DNA from 3 places in the Enterococcus olivae genome. Region 2 is predicted to be linked to each of the others. Evidence: a T-box and tRNA genes for the amino acid it is inferred to sense, from the RefSeq annotation. Region 2 holds a T-box; the other regions hold tRNA genes.

Region 1 (4,292 bases), on a different contig from region 2:
CATTGACGGCTTCTCCAATCCCTCCTCTAGCAGGGACAAACAAGTTACGACGTCGATCTGTTTCCAGATTGGACAATTCTTTGGCAACCTTTGCCATTGTAATACCACCCATCACTGCGATGATATTTTCTCCACTTGGCAAATTGCTATCTAGAACCTCTTTTAGGAGGTGTCCAAATTCACTGATTACCTTGACCTGCTGATCGCTATTACCACTTGTGATCAGACAGCGGTCAATTCCAAAGTGATGTGCCAGCCGTTTCTCAATCTGATGCATACCAAACAATTGATCCATCATACTACCTAATTTATTATAAACATCTTCTCCTTTAGTAGTCAACATCATACCACTTTTTGAAGAATCAATTAATTGAAGTTTTTTCAGCAAATCTGTTTCTGTTCGCAACATCCGTTCTGTCATATCCAAGCTCTCTGAAAGTGTTCGTCTTCCAACTGGCTGCATCCAATAAATACTTTGCAGAATTCGATATCTTTCCTGAATAACTGCTAAGAAATCTGGTGCAATCGTTTCAAACAATTTAAGTTCGTCAAGCATATGCAACCTCCGTTGGACAATTTTAGTCCCAGATAGACTTAATATGACCCATCCGTTGTAAAAAAAAGCAAATTTACCTTCTTTCTTCAATTCCTTACACAAATAATTCTAGCATGTTCATTCTTATTTATCAACTCATACATGAATAAAATTAAGGATATATACGCACTTTTTACATTTTTTTTACAAAAAACAAGGATGCCGAAAAATCTTGCTGCTTTCTTCGACGTCCTCGTGCTATTTTCTATTCATCGTATCGTTTTCGCTTAGAAGAACTTGGAATCTTCAGAGCATCACGATATTTTGCAACCGTTCGTCTAGAGATTTCGATTCCTTCTTCTTTCAACAAGTCTACCAATTTTTGATCAGAGAATGGTTTCTTTTTACTTTCAGAATCGATCAAGTCTTTCAAACGATTTTTCACATCGCTTGTCGATCGTTCCTCTCCTTCATCTGAAGTGAGCTTCTGACTAAAGAAACGCTTCAATTCAAACACACCAAACTCGGTCTCTAAATATTTTCCATTGACAGCACGGCTGACAGTTGATTCATGAATCTCTAGCTCTTCAGAGATATCCTTCAAAATAAGCGGTTTGATCGGATGCTCTTTTTTCAAAAAGAAGTCTTGTTGACGAGCAACAATCGCTTTTCCTACATTAAATATGGTATCGCCTCGCTGCTCGACGGTTTTTTTCAACCACTCAAAGTCTTGCTTTTTTTCTTTAAGATACTCCAGTACTTCTGGATCACCACTTTGCTTCATTTGATCGAAATAATTTTGTTGAAATTTAACTTCCGGTGCACCGTTTCGATGAGACGACACCTGAATCCTGTCTCCTTTGATTTTCACGGTCAAATCAGGAATGATATATAAACCTTCTGTTGAGCCAAAAGAAGCTCCTGGGGTAGGTGTTAAGGTTTGGATGTAGTCGAAAACCTTCTGGACTTCTGGTAAGGTAACAGAAAAAATTTTGGCAATCTTCTCCCATTTACGTTCTACTAATTCATCAAAACATTCCTCCAGCATGATATAGGCTAATTCGGGTGCGTAATTATCACGCTCAGTTTGAAGCATCAAACACTCTTGCAGATTTCTAGCCCCAACGCCAGCTGGATCTAGTTGTTGGATCAACGTCAAGGCATCCAAGAGCTGGATCGGCGTCCCACCTGTCTTTCGAACAGCTTCATCCAAAGAAATCGTTAGAAAACCGTTCAAATCAATATACTCGACTAAATACAGAACCAAGGTACGCAAATATGTATCCCGATAATTCAAGTGGATCTGATCAATCAGGTGCTCAAAAAGGGAAAGGTTGTTATCAGGGATCTGACTCAAATAATTCATTTCAGTCCCAGTAGAAGTTCTTGGTTTGGAGTAGTTAGAAGTATAATCCGGCGGAGTCACGTCTAATAAAGGATTTTCCAAGGCTTGGTTATCGATAAAATCGGTCAATTCCTCGGTAGAAAACTGTAGTACCTGAATCGACTGCTGCAATTTCTGAGTCATTGCCAATTTTTGTATTTGTTTTTGTTGCTGTGAAAATTGCTGCTGAAATTTCATTGTTATTTCCCCTTGTTTTTTTTCTTAAAGTCCGCTAAACTATTAAAAGTGTTCAGCATCCTTAGTGTAGTGGATATCACGCAAGATTCCGGTTCTTGAGACAGGGGTTCGATTCCCTTAGGATGCGTTGTTGTAACTGATTACAGTATACTTGAAAGTTATCGAAAAGGCAAAATGAGGTTTCACAAGTATGAATACTATAAAAATGAAATTCATAGTTCATTACTAACAAACGGGCTGTGACATAAATAAAAAGATGACTTGAATTTCCGAACTTTGGGAAATTCAAGTCATCTTTTTTGTTTTGGAAAAGTTTTTCCATTAGTATTTGTAATCAAATAATGAAACTTCGTAACAAACATTTTAATAAAATTATATTTTTTAATTCGTTTATTGGAGTAATAAAGTGACTTATGTCACAGCCCCATTTGTTTTCTATTGGCAAACTCTCTATTCTGGGTAACAAAAAACAGTAAAAATAGAGCACCCGTTAAGATACTCTATTATCTATTCTAATTAATCGTTATACTTTTCTGTCCCAAACACTCCATAGTAATGAGTCAAACATTCTCTCATTCCTTGTTTAGCTGCTTCTTTTACCTCTAGATAATTGACTGGCTTCGTCTCCGTGATTCCGTCCATTGCGGCATTCACTAAATCAGAGAAAACATTAATTTTGGCAATTCCTTCACGACCACATCGTGCTAAATTCTCATCACCTGATGAAGAACCTCCGTGTAACACTAACGGAGTATCCACCGCTTTCGCAATTTCATTTAATCGCTCAAAATTAATTTCAGGTACTCCCTTATACATTCCATGTGCAGTTCCTATTGAAATTGCTAAAGAATCAACATTGGTTTCTTGAATAAAGTTAACTGCATCTTCGACTGTCGTATATTTAGAATCTGTATGCTCATGATTTTCATAATTGACACCTGAGCCTACATGACCAATTTCCGCTTCCACAACTACCCCTTTAGGATGAGCATAGGTAATAATTTCTTTAGTTTTTGCTACATTTGCTGCAAATTCATCCTGTGAAGCATCAATCATGACAGAAGTGAACCCTAAATCAATTGCTTTTTTGATAACACTTGGTGTCATCCCATGATCCAAATGAAGAACAACCGGTACTTTCGCTTTTTCTCCAAAATATTTTCCGTTCAGAGCGGCTTCTTCTAAAGAAATCAAATCTAAGTGTGATTCAGCTAAAGCTAAAATAACTGGTACATTCAATTCTTCTGCAACTTCCAAATATACCTTCATCGACTCCACATCAATAAAATTTGGTGCTGGAATAGCATAACCATTTTCTTTTGCTTGTTGAAATAATTCTTTTGACGTTACTAACATTTATTCTCCTCCTAATATTATTTAATTTCTAACGGTTTTTTACTCAAACCAATAATCAGAGCACTTACAACACTTCCTACCAAAATACAACCGATATAAATAATTGGATGATTTACTGCAATCGGAATAACGAATAATCCTCCATGTGGTGCAGATAAAGTAATGCCTAAAGCCATCGACAATCCACCACCTACTGCGGCTCCAATAATATTAGCTGGAATCACACGTAATGGATCAGCTGCAGCAAAAGGAATGACACCTTCTGTAATAAAAGAGGCACCTAGAACATATGCAACTTTACCAGCTTCTCTTTCGTTGGTAGTAAATTTATTTTTGAAAAATGTTGTTGCTAATCCAGCACCAATCGGAGGAATCATTCCTCCTGCCATCAATGCTGCCATCGGTTCATAAACCCCACTAGCAATCATTTGAATCCCAAAGGCATAGGCAATTTTATTTAAAGGTCCACCCATATCACTTACGAGAACCCCACCAAGAATCGCTCCCACGATGATTGCATTAGACCCTGTCATTCCCGTCAACCAATTAGTTAAAGCTGCATTCATATTACTTACTGGTGTATTAATCACATACTGAATAGTGATTGTCGTTGCTAATGTACCTAATACAGGATACAGCAAGACTGGATTCAACCCCTGTAAAGATTTAGGCATTTTTACAAGCACTTTTTTCAGCAACAAGATAACATAACCTGCTAGAAACCCAGCAAATAATCCACCTAAGAATCCGGATCCTCCTTGTGTAGCAATCATTCCACCAATAACACCTGGTGCTAAACCAGGTCGATCTGCGATACTA
Region 2 (4,292 bases):
AACGTCGTAATTACTCGCTGATTGGCATTATTTACCGAACCTTTTTGGATTTTTATGATATTCATTTCCATGATATCTGATTGAATTTCAATCCACTTCATCAATTGTTTAGGCGTTCGACTAATGATCTCTTCGAAAACTTTGACAGGAATAGAGACAATTTCTATATTGGTATAAGCAATTGCCGTAAAAGGATACACTGTATCTTTAAACAAACCATTACGAGGAAACAAGCACTTTTCTTTTATACATTCATAAATTAAGTGTCTGGCAAGCCTTTGGAGGCAAAAAAAAAAAGAAACCGTTTCGTCTGACGGTTTCTTTTTTATGAATCTATTCTTTCTTACATTTTATCTGGCGCATGTAAGCCTAGCAAACGCAAGTCTTCTTTTAAAAGAACTGTGACTGCATAAACCAAAGCTAAACGAGCTTCTTTTTGCTCATTGTCTTCTAAAATCTTAGTGTGAGCATAAAATTTATTAAAACCTTGGGCCAGCTTGATCGCATGTTTTGCGATGATCGAAGGTTCGTATTGGTCGGCTGCTTGCTGAACGATCTCCGGATAAGACTGAATCAGTTTGACTACTTCCCAGCTGCTTTCATCGGTTAGTGCGTATTTCTGATCGGCACTTGGAACAAATTCAGCTTTCTCTAGCAAACTAACGGCCCGAGCATGGGCATATTGGACATATGGTCCGGTCTCTCCTTCAAAACGAACTACTTCTTCCAAAGTGAAATCAAAGGTATTCAAACGATCATTTTTCAGATCATGGAAAATAACGGCTCCGACACCGACCTGTTTGGCCACTTCTTCTTTATTCTGTAACTCAGGATTTTTTTCAGCGATCTGTTCTTTGGCAGACTGAATCGCTTGATTTAGTACTTCTTCTAGTAACACGATTTTTCCTTTACGAGTGGAAAGTTTTTTCCCACCTTGAGTGATCAAACCAAAAGGAATATGATACATATCGTCCGACCAGTCATAGTCCATTTCTTTCAAGGTCGCTTTCAATTGCTTAAAGTGATAGCTTTGCTCATTCCCAACTACATACAATGATTTTGCAAAATCGTAGGTTCTCTTACGATAGATAGCTGCCGCCATATCACGAGTAATGTATAAGGTTGCCCCATCAGATTTGCGGATCAAGGCTGGGTTTAGGTCATATTTTGACAAATCTACAATCGATGCGCCACGATCTTCTTTGAGTAAGCCTTTTTCTTCCAATAGATCGATAACTTCATCCATTTTGTCATTATAGAAGGCTTCTCCATTCAATGAGTCGAAGGAAACTTCCAACATACCATAGATTTTGTTGAATTCTTTCAATGATTCATCACGGAACCATTGCCATAATTCTAGGGCTTCTTCATCGCCATCTTCTAGTTTTTTGAACCAGGCACGCGCTTCATCTTCCAGTGCAGAATCATTTTCAGCCTCTTCATGGAATTGCACATAAATACGCAGTAGCTCTTGAATTGGTTCATTTCTAACGGCTTCTTCTGAACCCCATTTTTTATAGGCAACGATCAACTTACCAAATTGTGTGCCCCAGTCCCCCAAGTGATTGATCCGAATCGGATGGTAACCAATTTTTTCCAAAATGAAGCCAATCGAATTTCCGATAACTGTTGAACGTAGATGCCCCATAGAGATTGGTTTTGCGATATTTGGTGAGGACATGTCGATTGGAACATTCGCATGATTCCCTACCGTGCTGTCACCATAATGATTTTTTTCTTTAACAACGGTTGCCAAAACATTTTCACTAACAACGGCTTTATTCATAAAGAAATTCAAATACGGGCCAACAACTTCGATTTTTTCAAAAGAGCCACCATCGATTTTTTCTGCTAGATCAGCAGCAATTTGCTGCGGCGCTTTCCGATAGATCTTAGCTAAAGAAAAAGCTGGGAAAGCTACATCTCCATGCTCTGTTGATTTAGGATTTTCCAATAGCTTGGTTACTTGTTCTAAAGTCAGTTCTTCATTTACAACGGCGAATATTTCTTTTGCAACGATGTCTTTGTTTTTCATTCATTCTCCTCCTAAAAAATAGTCCGATTTGCTATCAAGAGCACAAAAAAACTCCAGTGTTAGCTAACACTAGAGACGAGATTTCCCGCGGTACCACTCTGGTTGTCCAATTCTTTTGAACCCACTTTTATCTGATAACGGCAGAGACCGTTTGCTAAGCAAATTTTCACAAGTGCGCTTCACTTTTCTTTTTCATCCGGCTTCCACCTGCCCGAACTCGCTATAAAAAAACAAAAAGCTACTCTTCTTGATCGTCAAATCCATATATAACTAAATCAGATTATAGCAAATCATTTCTTAATAAGCTAGTCTAAAGTTCATTAAACTTTGGTAATGAATAAATTCCCGGACGTCGCTGCCATGATCGCCTTGATGGAATGCAGACGATTTTCAGCTTGTTCGAACTGCTGTGCATATTTGCCGTTGAATACTTCATCGGTGACTTCCATTTCTTGCAAACCGAATTTTTCAAGAATGTCTTTGGCATATTTGGTGTTCGTGTCATGAAATGCTGGCAAGCAGTGCATAAAGATCACATCTTCATTTTGTGCTAGCTCAATCATTTTCTGATTGACTTGGTACGGTAGAAGCAATTCGATCCGCTCTGCAAATTTTTCTTCTTCACCCATCGATACCCAAACATCGGTATACAAGACATCCGCATTGCTGACGCCCTCCTCCACACTGTCTGTCACTACAAGCTTTGCTCCAGAATCAGCTGCAAATTTTTGAGCAAAGGCAACAACTTTTTCTTCAGGCTGTAATTCCTTTGGTGAAACGATCCGAACATTAGTCCCTAAGATCGCTCCTGTGACTAGCAAGGAATTGGCTACATTGTTTCTGCCATCTCCACAGTACACGAGATTGATTCCCTCAAGATATCCAAAATTCTCCTGAATCGTCAAAAAGTCGGCAATCATTTGTGTAGGATGCCAGTCATCGGTCAAGCCGTTCCAGACGGGAACTCCTGCATGTTCCGCCAAAGATTCTACGACATCTTGACTTGATCCACGATATTCGATCCCATCAAACATACTTCCCAAAACCTTCGCAGTATCTGACACAGACTCTTTGCTACCAAGCTGAATGTCATTGGCTCCCAAAAATTCTGGGTGTGCACCTAAATCGTTGGCCGCAACCGTAAAGGCCGCTCTCGTTCTTGTGGAGTTTTTTTCAAACAGTAAGGCAATGTTTTGTCCTTCTAAATAGCGATGCGGAATCCCTCTTTTTTTCAGGTTCTTTAAATGTTTAGAAAAATCAATCAAATATTGTAGTTCATCTTTTGTAAAATCTTTTTCTGCCAAAAAACTTTTTCCTTGAAAAATCATTTTATCCCTCCACTTTTCAAACGGCTACTTTTATCTCTGTGCCACAGGAATGAATCGTATTGCTGATACAAACTGTTTTTACACCAGAACGCAATGCTTTACAGGCACTGTCCAGCTTAGGTAGCATACCACCTGTAACTACCTGCTCAGACTTCAACTGTGGAACATCATCAATAGAGATTTCTTTTAGCCATTCAGATTCTTTTTTGATCCCCGGAACATCCGTCAATAAAAATAGTTTTTCTGCCTGAATACTGGCAGCGACTTTGCAAGCTACTTCATCAGCGTTGATATTTAGCCACTGTCCCGAGCTGGTGATACCCAGTGGAGCGATGACTGGCACGTGATTTTTTTGCAGAAGCATATCCAAAAGCTGCTTGTTGACTTGCGTCACTTCTCCTACAAAGCCTAGTGCATTTTCATTGATCACCTGTCCCTGAATCAACTGATCACAGCCTGCGTTCAAACCGAGTGCCTGAAAGCCGGCTTTTTGAAAGTAGGTAGTGATCATCGGCTGGACCTGTCCCAAGAGAACCATCCGTGTGATCTCCAATGTTTCTTTTGATGTGACACGCAAGCCTTGTTTGACCTCTACTTCCAAACCTAAAGTATTCATCATTTTAGATATATAATGTCCGCCGCCATGAACGATGATCACATGATAGCCTTGATCCTGCCATGAAGAAATTTTATCAAAAAAAGCGCTATTTAGATTATCTGAAGCGACACCACCCATTTTTACGACAATTGTTTTCATTTTCTCGGCCTCCTAAGTATGATACAGTGCATTTATTTTCACATATTCGTACGTCAAATCGCAGCCCCACGCCTGACCAAATGCTTTGCCGGCTTGTAAAGTCACTTCGATTTTTATTTCTTCTTCATTCAAATTTTCTGCCATTTTTTCTGAGTCGAACAGAACGGGGTTC
Region 3 (4,292 bases), on a different contig from region 2:
TATTTCGACACAGCATCTCCGCTTCTTCCAGATAATGCGTGGTCAAAATAATAGTTGTCCCTGCTTGATTCAATTCTTGTAAGAAATGCCACATCTCACGTCTCAGTTCAATATCGACTCCCGCAGTTGGTTCGTCCAGAATAAGCAAACGGGGTTCATGCATCAGTGCCCGAGCGATCATCAATCGGCGTTTCATTCCTCCTGAAAGCATCCTCGCACGCACATGGCGTTTCTCCCATAAATTCGATTGCTTGAGATACTTCTCACTGCGTTTCAATGCTTCCTTGCGAGAAACACCATAATAACCTGCTTGATTGACCACGATTTGTTGGACAGTCTCAAAAGGATTAAAATTAAATTCCTGCGGTACAAGTCCGATTTGTTGCTTTGCACGTACCAAATCATTGTCAATATCGTAATCGAAAATCTTTACTGTTCCCGATGTTTTATTGACCAAAGAAGTCACGATTCCGATCGTGGTCGATTTTCCTGCGCCGTTTGGTCCTAACAGTGCATAAAAATCGCCTTCCTCCACGGTTAGATCAATGCCACGCAAGGCTTTAACACCCGTGTCATAGGTTTTTTTTAACTCTTTTATTTCAAGTGCATATGTCATTGAATCATTTTCTCCTTTTCATTCAGATTTCCATTCACCAAGAATAGTCTAACAGATTTTTCTCTTGTTTCAAGAATCTTCGCTTCAATTGTCCTTGGCGGTTCACTTTCGATTGCTACGACCTATTCTAATAGAAAGAAATCAAAAAGACCTTAGCCTTTCACTAGGTCTTTCTTAAGTTTAGTAGATATCTTCTTCCGGAGTTAATAGATTATATTCCGCCATCGTCTCGAGGTCTTCAACACCCACGTTGCCGGCAAAGTTGGGAACAATCAACGATACCTCCCCTTGACTATTATGAAAGAGATAATACTTGTAATTCGAAAAATCGCTAAAACTATCAATACTATCAACAGTTTCGGGCAATAACTTCAATTCTGTGTTGACTTTGACCGTTCGCTTTCCAGGTCCCATCTTAGCTCCATTAAAGATAGTGATTTCTTTTGTAGGAATCGTTACCACAGACAGCTCATAACTAACACTGTGTTCGAAGCTTTGATCATGTTCAGGAAAGTCGCCACCTATATAATAATCAAAAATTTTTATTTGTAGCCTTGATTCTCCGATTCTTTCCAATCGAAAGAGATTGGGGGCATTGACTGAAAAAAAGCCAAAGGTCGCCATCGGGTAAAAGTGATTCTCAGACGTTTTTCGATTAAAAAGAATCGCCGGATCCACCGCATAAGGAGAGCTCTCCACTTCCTCGGACGGATCTGTCTGAATCTCCTCCTCATAGATTGCCGCTTCAACCGTAACAGAGCTTCGCGTGACACTCGGTGCCTCATTGACTGACTCAACCTGAATAGAATATTTGCCTATATTTAAAATCACCACAACTACTAATAGTATAGAAGCAACCGAACACAAACGTTTCAGCAACGCAAGATGGTATTCATCGCGCCATTTTGGATCTTTTCGCCTTCTCCGAAGAAATTTAAACGTATGATAAGCCATCGTTTTCTCCTTTTTGTTTCTATTATATCATCAATAGACCAACAAGAAAGCGTTTTCCAGGAAAACTAGATGACTCAAATTGAAGCAGAAAAAAAGATAGACCCTAGAATGTTACAGGGGACTATCCTTATCCAACGTCTCCTGCAGGAATCGAACCTGCATCTAGAACTTAGGAGGTTCTTGTTCTATCCATTAAACTAAGGAGACTTTGAGATCTCTAATCAACTGATTAAAAGACCTCTTTTATTTTATCGCTAACCTTGAAAGAACGCAAGGCTGGCGAAAAAGATTTTTCAATTTGAAGCTCTTTATTGGGGAAAAATGTTTGTCTTTAAACACCAACTATGAATGATCATTGGATTCGCATTTAAAACCCATTGTTGTCAGATACTGTCTTATACCAATGACCTGATTTTTTGATCGTTCGTTTGCCTTCTTGTGCAAGATCAACGGCAATAAAGCCATAACGGTTTTTGTAAGCATTCAACCATGACCAGTTATCCATACATGTCCACATATGATAACCCACGCAATTAGTTCCTTCTTGAATGGCTTGATGAACATAAGACAAATGATCCTTGACGAATTCAATCCGATAATCGTCTTCGATTTGACCCTGATCATTGATAAAACGTTCTTCTCCTTCGACACCCATCCCATTTTCAGAAATGTAGCAACGAATATTGCCATAATTTTCTCTCGTATTCGTTAGAATGTCATAGATTCCTTTTTCATAGATTTCCCAACCACGATAAGGATTCATTTTTTTACCAGGCATGTCGTAAACATCAAAATAATCATCTGGCATCGGGCCATGTGTATGATCTACTGGTGTTTCTTTCGCTTTGATTCGGCGTGGTGTATAGTAGTTGATCCCTAAAATATCTACAGTATTGTTTTGAATCGTCTCCAAATCTCCTTCATGGATCTCAGGGAGCATCTCTAAATCTTTCACGATCTCTACCAAGTCAGCTGGAAATTCTCCCTTAACAGAAGGATCTAGGAAAGAACGATTGAAGAAGGCATCTGCAATCTTCGCTGCTTTGACGTCTTCCGGATTTTTTTCATCTCTCGGATAACTAGGCGTCAGATTCAAAATGATCCCTATTTCTCCATCTAGTCCCATTTCATGATAGGCTTGGATCGCTTTTGCGCTAGAGAGCACTTCATGATAACCGACAGTCACTGCTTTTTTCATATCTATCTCACAAGGATAATGAAATTGATACAAATAGCCACCTTCCACTGGAACAACTGGTTCGTTGTGGGTAAACCAGTGTTTGACACGATCGCCAAATAATTCAAAACAAGTTTTCACATACACGACGTAGGCTTCGACTGTTTCACGGCTCAACCAGCCACCTTTTTCTTGGAGTGCAAAAGGCATGTCGAAATGATACAAATTCATAAAGGGTTCGATCCCATTGGCAATCAACTCATCGATGTAATCATTATAAAATCGTACAGCTTCCTGATTGACTTCTCCTACACCGTTGGGAATCAGCCGACTCCATTGAATCGAAGTACGAAAAGTATTATGACCGATTTGTTTCATCAACTGGATATCTTCTTTGTATTTTTTATAGACACGAGAAGTTTTTTCTGGTCCTACGCCATCAAAATATTTTTCTGGCTCTGTTTGAAACCAATGGTCCCAAATACTCTCACTTTTCCCATCATTTTCATAACGTCCTTCTGTCTGTGGACCACTCGCGGAGGATCCCCACCAAAAGTTTTCTGGAAATTTAACTGTCATCCTTTTCTCTCCCTTTATTTAAAAATAGTCTTCCAATACAGGTACTTGTTTCGGTAAAATCTCTGTTACAGTTTTTTGGATCTCTTCATCTACAGTCAGCTGATCGAAAAAAAGTAGTTCCTGCAAGGTTTGATATCCTAGTAAGAGCTGTGTCAAACGCTGGATCGTCCCTTTGACTTGAGGCAAGACACTGCTTTTGACTTTGCGGACTTCTTTTGTCACAGCATCTATCTCAAAAATCCCTTGATTCCAAGGCGCATAACGATCTTCCTCGATAACAAAGGCAAAGGATCGTTCGAGCTTTTCTAAAGGATAGCGTTGCATAAATTGTTGTAAATCAACGATCCGGACCATCATTTCTGGTCGAATAACCGCTTTTGCCAATGGCGTTTCATTTAAAAAGAAGCCGCTGTTTTTGTTATAGCCTTGTTCATAACGAATCTCACGAACGGATTCCTTGTGGGTGGCAATATAACGATTCAAACCAGTATAAGCCTCTCCTGTTAAGAATTCCCACTCCGCACAATCGAAAAGTCCATCCTTGATTTGATACACCAAGTAACCTTCAGCTTCTCCTGCAGCATTGTAATAGACGGCAAAATAGTAGGGACGCTGAATATGAAATTTGTATTCGTACCACCAGTTCTCTCGATGTAAGCCTCCCTGATTCTTCCGATTAGAAGTCTCATAGATGTTTTTGATGATCTCCTTCGCTTCTTCCCAAGGTTGGCGGCGAACATGTCCGGATCCCTTCTTACTGTCTGGCCATTGATGGCTAGGAAGCTGGTAAGAAATACGCTCAAAAACTAATTCATAACCGTAGCGACGATAGAAAGGATACGAAAAGGGCGCTAAATAGGATAGCGTCACTCCCTGCTCTTGACAATCGCTCAGCATTTGACTCATCAACTGATCGATACGACCTTCTCCTCGATAACCTGGATCAGAGGAGACAAAGCCAATACC

Evidence for each region. The T-box of region 2 lies ahead of argS (arginine--tRNA ligase). A T-box ahead of a tRNA ligase gene usually reads a tRNA of that ligase, here a tRNA-Arg.
Region 1: it encodes a tRNA-Arg, which carries the amino acid that the T-box ahead of argS (arginine--tRNA ligase) is inferred to sense. The anticodon was not compared.
Region 3: it encodes a tRNA-Arg, which carries the amino acid that the T-box ahead of argS (arginine--tRNA ligase) is inferred to sense. The anticodon was not compared.

What each region holds. Positions count from the first base shown of each region.
Region 1 covers NZ_JBSMVT010000008.1:5,462-9,753, forward strand. The annotation lists gene ACWODM_RS06995 (sugar-binding transcriptional regulator) at 1-556, opposite strand, end outside; gene rpoN (RNA polymerase factor sigma-54) at 801-2,117, opposite strand; tRNA gene ACWODM_RS07005 (tRNA-Arg) at 2,173-2,244, shown strand; gene ACWODM_RS07010 (class II fructose-bisphosphate aldolase) at 2,634-3,473, opposite strand; gene ACWODM_RS07015 (PTS fructose transporter subunit IIABC) at 3,491-4,292, opposite strand, start outside.
Region 2 covers NZ_JBSMVT010000001.1:287,115-291,406, forward strand. The annotation lists gene ACWODM_RS01575 (Crp/Fnr family transcriptional regulator) at 1-233, opposite strand, end outside; gene argS (arginine--tRNA ligase) at 344-2,035, opposite strand; T-box leader at 2,104-2,299, opposite strand; gene argF (ornithine carbamoyltransferase) at 2,356-3,363, opposite strand; gene argB (acetylglutamate kinase) at 3,380-4,120, opposite strand; gene argJ (bifunctional ornithine acetyltransferase/N-acetylglutamate synthase) at 4,133-4,292, opposite strand, start outside.
Region 3 covers NZ_JBSMVT010000025.1:7,215-11,506, forward strand. The annotation lists gene ACWODM_RS13145 (ABC transporter ATP-binding protein) at 1-616, opposite strand, end outside; gene ACWODM_RS13150 (hypothetical protein) at 797-1,570, opposite strand; tRNA gene ACWODM_RS13155 (tRNA-Arg) at 1,706-1,777, opposite strand; gene ACWODM_RS13160 (glycoside hydrolase family 1 protein) at 1,938-3,326, opposite strand; gene ACWODM_RS13165 (GNAT family N-acetyltransferase) at 3,345-4,292, opposite strand, start outside.